2 regions of the Cupriavidus sp. P-10 genome follow, and region 2 is predicted to be linked to the other one. Evidence: riboswitches for the same ligand, from Rfam matches in the RefSeq annotation. Region 2 holds a riboswitch; the other holds the start of a gene.

Region 1 (4,207 bases), on a different replicon from region 2:
CAGGTCGAGCGTGCGCCAGCCGGTGCCGTCGCCATAGGTCACCGTGCCCGGGCCATTGCCCGCAGTACTGGCGGTGCGGCTGATGTCCTTGCTGACGTCGAACAATGACGCCACGCCGGAGAAGTTCCACCCGGTCTCGTTGCGCGTGCGCAGCGACAGGCCATACAGCCAGCGCGCGTCTTCGCCGTTGCTCGGCGCAAACGCGTTGGCGGGGATCACGTAGCGGAAGCCGCCGATATTGACCGGGCCGCTCGACACCACGTTGCCGTTGGCATCGCGCAGGTAGCTGGCGGTGGTGCTGGAGCGGTCCTGCTGCCAGTAGGCGGCAGTAAACTGCGCCTGCAACGTATTGGTGATGTCGTAGCCGAGCTTGACCTTGAGCTGGTCCTGCACGGTATGCGTGACGCCCTCGCTGTTGACGCCCATCACGGTGCGATCGGCGCCGGTCTGGTCCTGGTCGAAATAGGCGCCGGTGACCGGCTTGTCGGCCGAGCTGGCGCGCACGTTCGAACGCGCCGCGGTATAGAAGCTCAGCGGCTGGCTCTTGCTGTCCTGCCGATCGACGCTGACCAGCCACGAAAACGGTCCGACGCGGTCGCCTACGTAGGCGTTGGCGTGCACGCCGTTGAAATTGTCGTGCGTGCCATACAGGTTGAAGCGCTGCGTGAACAGCTGCACGCTGGCATCGCCTTCGAACTTCTCCGGCGTGCGCGTGCTGATCAGCACGGTCGCGCCCAGCGAGTTGCCGGGGTACAGCGCCGAATACGGGCCATACAGCACGTCTACGCGCTCGATCTCGGCGGCATTGACCAGCGACCAGCGCGGCGGGAAGGTGAAATCGGAGCCCAGCAGGTTGGACAGCAGCAGGCCGTCGGCATAGACCAGCCCGCGCGCCGACTGGCGCGAGCTGGTGCTGCGCACCGAGATGATCGAATTCATATCGCCGATGAAGCGCTTGCGCACGGCGAGGTTGGGCGCGTACTTGAGCGCGTCTTCGGTGTTGACGACGTTGAAGTCCGCCATGCGCGCGGCGCTGATGCCGTAGGCGGGCGATGGCGTATTGGGCGGCGTGGCGGGCGTTTCGCCGCGCTCGGTCCTGGCCGAGACCACGACTTCCTGCAACGGTTGCGGCGCGCTGACGGGTCCATCCGCCTGCGCGCCGGCGATGCCGGGGCCCATCAGCGCGGCCGAAGCGGCCAGCGCAATCCGATTTCTTGTCACTGAAATACCTTTTCTGTTCTTCTGGCTCGCCCGACCGGTGCGCCGTATCCGGCTCGTGGTACGGCGCACTTCCTCCGCGTAGCGAGTGCTGACATTCTAGGTGGCGGGATGGATTGCCGCAGTGCGACATAGCGCCGCGCCAGAACGGAAGTGACTCGACCGCCCATGCGGGGGCATCAAGTTCTATACGCGTTTACCCGCATACCCACATGCGGCCTTTGTCTCTAGATTTGCCCGGATTGGCGTTCGCGCCAACGTGATGCTGGGAGAGACTGATCCGGCGGCAGCCGCCGCGGACAGCGCCGAAGGAGCAACCGCCCCGGAAACTCTCAGGCAAAAGGACCGGTATCACGCGTCACAGCACTCTGAAGAATGCCGCCATCGTCAGCCGGCATACCGAAGGAGCAAGCGGCCCTCGCCACCGGTACTACCGGCACCCCGGTGACTGTCGTGAATCTCTCAGGTCAGGAACAGAGGGGGCGTCCGCTACGCATGTCGCGTACGGGCTCCAATCCCGACGTTTCTGGACTGCCAGATCATGAAGACAATCGCCGTCATCGGCGGTGGCATCACCGGTGTCACCACGGCCTACGCGCTCGCCCGGCGCGGATTCTCCGTCACCCTGTTCGAGCGGCACCGCTACGCCGCGATGGAAACCTCGTTCGCCAACGGCGGACAGCTGTCCGCCTCCAACGCCGAGGTCTGGACGCACTGGTCCACCATCATCAAGGGCCTGAAGTGGATGCTGCGCAGCGATGCGCCGCTGCTGGTGAACCCGCGCCCGAACTGGCACAAGCTGAGCTGGTTCGCCGGGTTCATTGCCTCGATCCCGCACTACCGACGCAACACCATCGAGACCGCGCGCCTGGCCATCGCGGCGCGCGAGCACCTGTTCGCGTGGGCGGCGCAGGAAGGCATCGACTTTGACCACAAGCGCGAAGGCATCCTGCATATCTACCGCGACAAGGCCGGTTTCGAGCATGCGGGCCGCGTCTCGGCGCTGCTGGCACAGGGCGGGCTGGAGCGCCGGGCGGTGACGCCGGCGGAAATGCGCGCGATCGAGCCGACGCTGGCCGGCACGTACTACGGCGGTTATTTCACCGAAAGCGATTCGACCGGCGATATCCACAAGTTCACCAGCGGCCTGGCCGCCGCCATCGAACGCATGGGCGTGCGCTGCCGCTACGGCGAGGACGTGCGCAATGTCACCACCGATGGCCGCAGCGCCCGCGTCACGGTTCAGGAAGGCGCGGAAAGCACCACCTCGACCTTCGATGGCGCGGTGATCTGCGCCGGTACCGTGAGCCGCGCGCTGGCCGCCGGGCTGGGCGACCGCGTCAACATCTATCCGGTCAAGGGCTATTCCATCACCGTCAACCTGGACGACGCCGCCAGCCGCGCCGCGGCGCCAACCGTCAGCCTGCTCGACGACGAGACCAAGCTGGTCACCAGCCGCCTCGGCGACGACCGCTTCCGCGTGGCCGGCACCGCTGAGTTCAACGGCTTCAACCGCGACATCCGCGCCGACCGCATCCGGCCGCTGGTGGAATGGGTGCAGCAGTGCTTCCCGGGCGTCAGCACGCGCAGCGTGGTGCCATGGGCGGGGCTGCGGCCGATGCTGCCCGACATGCTGCCGCGCGTGGGCCGCGGGCGGGCGCGCTGCATCTTCTACAACACCGGGCACGGGCACCTTGGCTGGACGTTGTCAGCGGTGACGGCGGATATGGTGGCCGGGGTGGTGGCGCAGGCGCTGCTTGAGCCGAAGATGCCGGGCGTGGGTTCGCTGGCAATTGCCAAGGCTTGAGATCGCGTGTTAAGCGCGTCGCTATTGCCAGCGCCGGCCCTCTCCCCCAGCCCCTCTCCCGCGAGCGGGAGAGGGGCCGGGAGAGGGAGAAAACCATCGCGGGCGAAGGCGTTCGAGCTTGCTACTACCCTCCGCATACGCTCCCCTCGCCTGCGGGAGAGGGGTGGGGGAGAGGGCGTAAGCCTTCACGGAGTGAAGCGCCACCGCCCGCCGTGAACTACTCAGGCCGGCGCAAACACCGGCACTGGCGCGCCGTCCACGCTGGGCGCGAACTTGACCTTCACCTTCTGCCCGATGCGGACCTCATCGAGATCGCAATCGACGATATGGGTCATCATGGTCACGCCCTCGTCGAGCTTCACATAGGCAATGCAGAACGGCTGCGGGCCAGCCTTGCGCGTGACGCTGTACGAGTAGATGGTGCCACGGCCGCTGGCGGTCTTCCAGACCGTATCGCCCATGCAGAACGGGCACAGCGTGCGCGGATACCAGTGCGTCTTGCCGCACGACTGGCAGTGCTTGACCAGCAGGCGGCCTTCGCGCGCGGCCTGCCAGAACTCGACGTTGTCGGGCTGTTCGTCCGGGGCCTTGTAGGCCATGGGAGTGTGTGGGGTCGTCATGTCAGTTGCTCCGGCGATCGTTCATTATTCGCGCTCGAGGATCAGGGTGGCGCTGCCGTGGCGCGAGCCCAGGTAGCCGCCGGTGCCTTGCGCCAGCGCCAGGTCGCAGTTCTTCACCTGCACCGCCGGATGCGCTTCGCCGCGCAACTGGCGCACCGCCTCGATCACCTTGGTGATGCCGCCGCGGTTGGCCGGGTGGTTGTTGCACAGGCCGCCGCCATCGGTATTGAACGGCAGCTTGCCGACGCCCGAGATCAGGTTGCCGTCGGCCACGAACTTGCCGCCCTCGCCCTTCTTGCAGAAGCCCAGGTCTTCCAGCTGCATCAGCACGGTGATGGTGAAGCTGTCGTAGATCGAGGCGTACTTGATGTCGGCCGGGGTCACGCCGGCTTCCGCGAATGCGGCCGCGCCGGAGAACTTCGCACCCGACCAGCTCAGGTCGACCTCGCCGCCCAGCTGGCCCTTGACGTATTCGCCGGCGCCGACGATCTTCACCTTCGGACGCTTGAGCGTCGCCGCGATCTCGGGCCGCGCCACGATCAGCGCGCCGCCGCCGTCCGAC
Region 2 (4,207 bases):
CGGGATCTTCCTCGCGACCTTCGAGCATGCTCATCAGCGCCACGGTCTGTGTCAGTTCGAGCAGGTTCTTGCCTTCGCTGCCGAAGCCATCGGCGTTGTCGAAGCCCGTCGCTTCCTCGCCGTCGGCCGCTTCGGGCTTGGTGCCCTTGCGCTTGAGCCACTCCAGGAATTCAAGGGTATTGGTCCAGCGCGACTGTGCCTGCCGTTCGTCGAAGCTGTCGTACAGGTAGGCCTCGTAGTGGATGCCGGCCATCATGTCGTCGAGCACTTCGGTGGCCGGGTCCTTGGCCGCGCGGTCGGCCAGCCGCACCATCGATTCGCAGAACACCCGCAGCGGCTCCAGCTGGCGCGGCTGCAGCTTGCCTTCGATGCCGCCCATCATCGCCGCTTCGAACAGCGAGACCTTGGCCTGCCCGGCGAACGTGCCCAGCACTTCCAGCGTGGTGTTGCCAACGCCGCGGCGCGGCGTGGTGATCGCGCGGATGAAGGCGGGATCGTCGTCGGGGTTGGCGATCAGGCGCAGGTAGGCGCAGATGTCCTTGATCTCGGCCTTGTCGAAGAAGCTCTGGCCGCCCGACAGCACATAGGGGATGCGCTCGCGGCGCAGGATCTGCTCGAACAACCTCGCCTGGTGGTTGCCGCGGTACAGGATGGCGTAGTCGCGGAACTGCGCGCGGCGCTCGAACTTGTGCGCGGACAGGCGGAACACCACCGACTCGGCCTCGTGCTCCTCGTCGTTCATCGGGTGGATGGCAATGGGGTCGCCCATGCCGTGCTCGCTCCACAGCTTCTTGTCGAACAGCTTGGGATTGTTGGCGATGACCGCGTTTGCCGCCTCGAGGATGCGCACCGTGGAGCGATAGTTCTGCTCCAGCTTGATGACCTTGAGGTTGGGGAAATCTGTCTGCAGCCCGCGCAGGTTATCCAGCGTGGCGCCGCGCCAGCCGTAGATGGCCTGGTCGTCGTCGCCCACCGCGGTAAAGGCCGGCGCGCGCAGGTGCGAGCCGCCCGCCAGCAGCTTGAGCAACTGGTACTGGCAGGCGTTGGTGTCCTGGTATTCGTCGACCAGGAAGTAGCGCAGCCGGTTCTGCCACTTGAGCTGTACCGCTTCATTGCGCGCGAACAGTTCCGCGGGCAGGCGGATCAGGTCGTCGAAGTCGACCGCCTGGTAGGCATGCAGCGTGGCGACGTAGTTGCGGTAGACCAGCGCGGCCTGGTGCTCGTCGGCATTGGCGGCCTGCGCGATGGCGGCCTCCGGATCGATCATGCCGTTTTTCCACAGCGATATCGTGCTCTGCACGCCGCGAATCAGCTTCTTGTCGGTGGTGCCGAGCTGCTCCTGGATCAGGCCGAAGCAGTCGTCCGAATCCATGATCGAGAACTGCGGCTTCAGGCCGACGTGCTCCGCCTCCATGCGCAGGATCTGCACGCCCAGCGAGTGGAAGGTACAGACCGTCAGCTGCTTGAGCGGGATGCGCTTGCCTTCGCGCGTGGTCTTGCCTTCCATCAGCTTGCCGATGCGCTCCTGCATCTCCTTGGCGGCCTTGTTGGTGAAGGTGACGGCGGCGATATGGCGCGGCTCGAAGCCTTTGTCCTCGATCAGGTGCGCGATCTTCTGCGTGATGACGCGGGTCTTGCCGGAGCCCGCCCCGGCCAGCACCAGGCAGGGGCCGTCCAGGTAGCGGACGGCTTCGGATTGGGCGGAATTCAGGCCGTGGCTCATGTGAAAGGCGCTCGGGAAATGAAGCGGAATGGGGCGAATGAATGGGGCGAAGGAATGGGGCGTACGAGGCGCGCGCCATGGGCAGCACACGTGCCCGGCGGCAAAGCTCTCGATGCTAACACGCTGGGCCTGGCCGGTCAGTCAGCGCCTGCCGCATCGTCGGCCCTCGTTGTGTCACTGGCGTAACACTTCGTAAAGGCCGGAGCCAATGAACGTGCACCAGGCTCTAACTGTTATGTCCAGGCGTGTCCCGGACATGCAATATCCATCACTCGGAGCCAACAATGAAAACCCTGCAGACATTGACCAAAGTGACCCTGATCGGCGCGATGGTCGCGGCATTCGCCGGTTGCGCGGACATGACCCCGAAGCAACGCAACACCGCCATCGGCGCGGGTGCGGGCGCCGTGGGCGGCGCCGTCCTGACCGAGGGCAGCGCACTGGGTACGCTGGGCGGCGCGGCCGTGGGCGGCGTGATCGGTAATGTCGTGACCGACGACAAGAAAAAGTAAGCCTCTCGCCAGACCCGGCTTCACGCCCCTGGCGGCGGGGCGCAGGAACGGGTACAGCCGCCGGGCGGCCGTCCGGCTTGGTTTGACAAAGGCCGGGGCCTCCCGTACATTGCGCGCATCCGACCGGGAGAGCGCGCAGAACTGCGCCGCCGAAGGGGTATCACCCGAAAACTCTCAGGCACCACGGACCGTTCGGATCGGCATGCAACATGCACACGATGCATGCCGCACTCTGGAGAGCGGCACCCGCCATTCGTGGCGAGCGTGCCCACCGAAGGGGCGCGCGAGGATGGGGTTCAACGAATCCGCCTCGTAATCTCTCAGGTATCGAGGACAGAGGGGTCATCCGCCGCAGCGGATTGCTTGCCTATTGGCATGGCGATCGTTGCGGCGGATGACCCTTTTTTGTTTTCGCAACCCGACATTGCCCCCGAGGATTCCATGACGCTCCAGGCCACGCCCCTCAACGCCATCCACCGCGCCCTCGGCGCCCGCATGGTCGACTTCGGCGGCTGGGACATGCCGGTCAACTACGGCTCCCAGATCGAAGAGCACAACGCCGTGCGCACCGACGCCGGCATGTTCGACGTGTCGCATATGTGCGTGGTCGATCTCAACGGCCCCAATACCCGCACCTTCCTGCGCGGCCTGCTGGCCAACAACGTCGACAAGCTGCAGACGCCCGGCAAGGCGCTGTACTCGTGCATGCTGGACGAGAAAGGCGGTGTCATCGATGACCTGATCGTCTATTTCTTTGCCGAGGACCGTTTCCGCCTGGTGGTCAACGCCGGCACCGCGGTCGGCGATATCGACTGGATCCGCGCGCGCAATGACGCCACCGGCAGCGGCGTGACCATCACCCCGCGTCGTGAAGACGTCGCGCCCGCGGGCGTGCAGCCGCTGGCGATCGTCGCAGTCCAGGGCCCTGACGCCCGCGCCAAGGTGTGGAGCACGTTCCCGTCGACCCAACCTTCCGATGCGCTCAAGCCCTTCAACGCTGTCGTGGTCCAGGATCCCGCCCTGGGCGAGGTCATGGTCGCGCGCACCGGCTACACCGGCGAAGACGGTTTCGAGCTGGTGGTGCCGGCCGCAAGCGTCGCCGGCCTGTGGGAAAAGCTGAATGCCGCGGGCGTGCGCCCGGCCGGCCTGGGCGCGCGCGACACGCTACGCCTGGAAGCCGGCATGAACCTGTACGGCCAGGACATGGACATCAGCACCTCGCCGCTGGACGCCGGCCTGGCCTGGACTGTGGACCTGCAGAGCGAACGCGACTTCACCGGCAAGGGGGCGCTGGCCGCCGCCGGTTCTCGCCAGCAGTTCCTTGGCCTCATCCTGCGTGATAAAGGCGGCGTGCTGCGCGCCCACCAGAAGGTCATCACCCCCGCCGGTGACGGCGAAATCACCAGCGGCACCTTCAGCCCCTCACTGTCGCAATCGATCGCGTTCGCACGCCTGCCGCAAGGCGTGAATGTCGGCGACACGGTGCAGGTGGAGATCCGCGACCGCAAACTCAACGCGACTGTGGTTAAACTGCCGTTTGTGCGTAATGGCAAGGCACTCGTGAGCTAAGGGAAACACCCGCTCACCCAACGGTCGCCCTCGCCTGCCGGCAGCGTTGCCGGGCAGGCATCACCCAACAAGAAACAGATCTGAATCCGGAGAACCTTCATGAATTTCCCCGCCGACCTCAAATACACCGAATCGCATGAGTGGGTGCGCGTCGAAGCCGACGGCACGCTCACCATCGGCATCACCGACCACGCACAGGACGCATTGGGCGACATCGTCTTCCTGGAACTGCCCGAAGTGGGCAAGTCGGTCGGTGCCGGCGACGCGCTGGCAGTGGTCGAATCGGTGAAGGCCGCTTCCGACATCTATGCCCCGGTGGCCGGCGAAGTGATCGCCGTGAACGAGGCCGCCACGGCCGCGCCGGAAAGCGTCAACGCCAACGCCTTCGACGCCTGGCTGTTCA

Evidence for each region. A riboswitch is a leader RNA that binds a small molecule or an ion and turns the genes downstream of it on or off. The one in region 2 is predicted to bind glycine.
Region 1: linked by a shared signal. The riboswitch ahead of CTP10_RS18615 (D-amino acid dehydrogenase) and the one ahead of gcvT (glycine cleavage system aminomethyltransferase GcvT) in region 2 are both predicted to bind glycine.

What each region holds. Positions count from the first base shown of each region.
Region 1 is NZ_AP025171.1:318,042-322,248, reverse strand. Features, by position in the region: gene CTP10_RS18620 (TonB-dependent receptor) at 1-1,221, opposite strand, end outside; glycine riboswitch at 1,475-1,576, shown strand; glycine riboswitch at 1,577-1,705, shown strand; gene CTP10_RS18615 (D-amino acid dehydrogenase) at 1,760-3,025, shown strand; gene CTP10_RS18610 (Zn-ribbon domain-containing OB-fold protein) at 3,247-3,645, opposite strand; gene CTP10_RS18605 (thiolase domain-containing protein) at 3,670-4,207, opposite strand, start outside.
Region 2 is NZ_AP025170.1:3,560,102-3,564,308, forward strand. Features, by position in the region: gene CTP10_RS16485 (UvrD-helicase domain-containing protein) at 1-1,723, opposite strand, end outside; gene CTP10_RS16490 (glycine zipper 2TM domain-containing protein) at 2,008-2,235, shown strand; glycine riboswitch at 2,350-2,436, shown strand; glycine riboswitch at 2,458-2,582, shown strand; gene gcvT (glycine cleavage system aminomethyltransferase GcvT) at 2,677-3,804, shown strand; gene gcvH (glycine cleavage system protein GcvH) at 3,904-4,207, shown strand, end outside.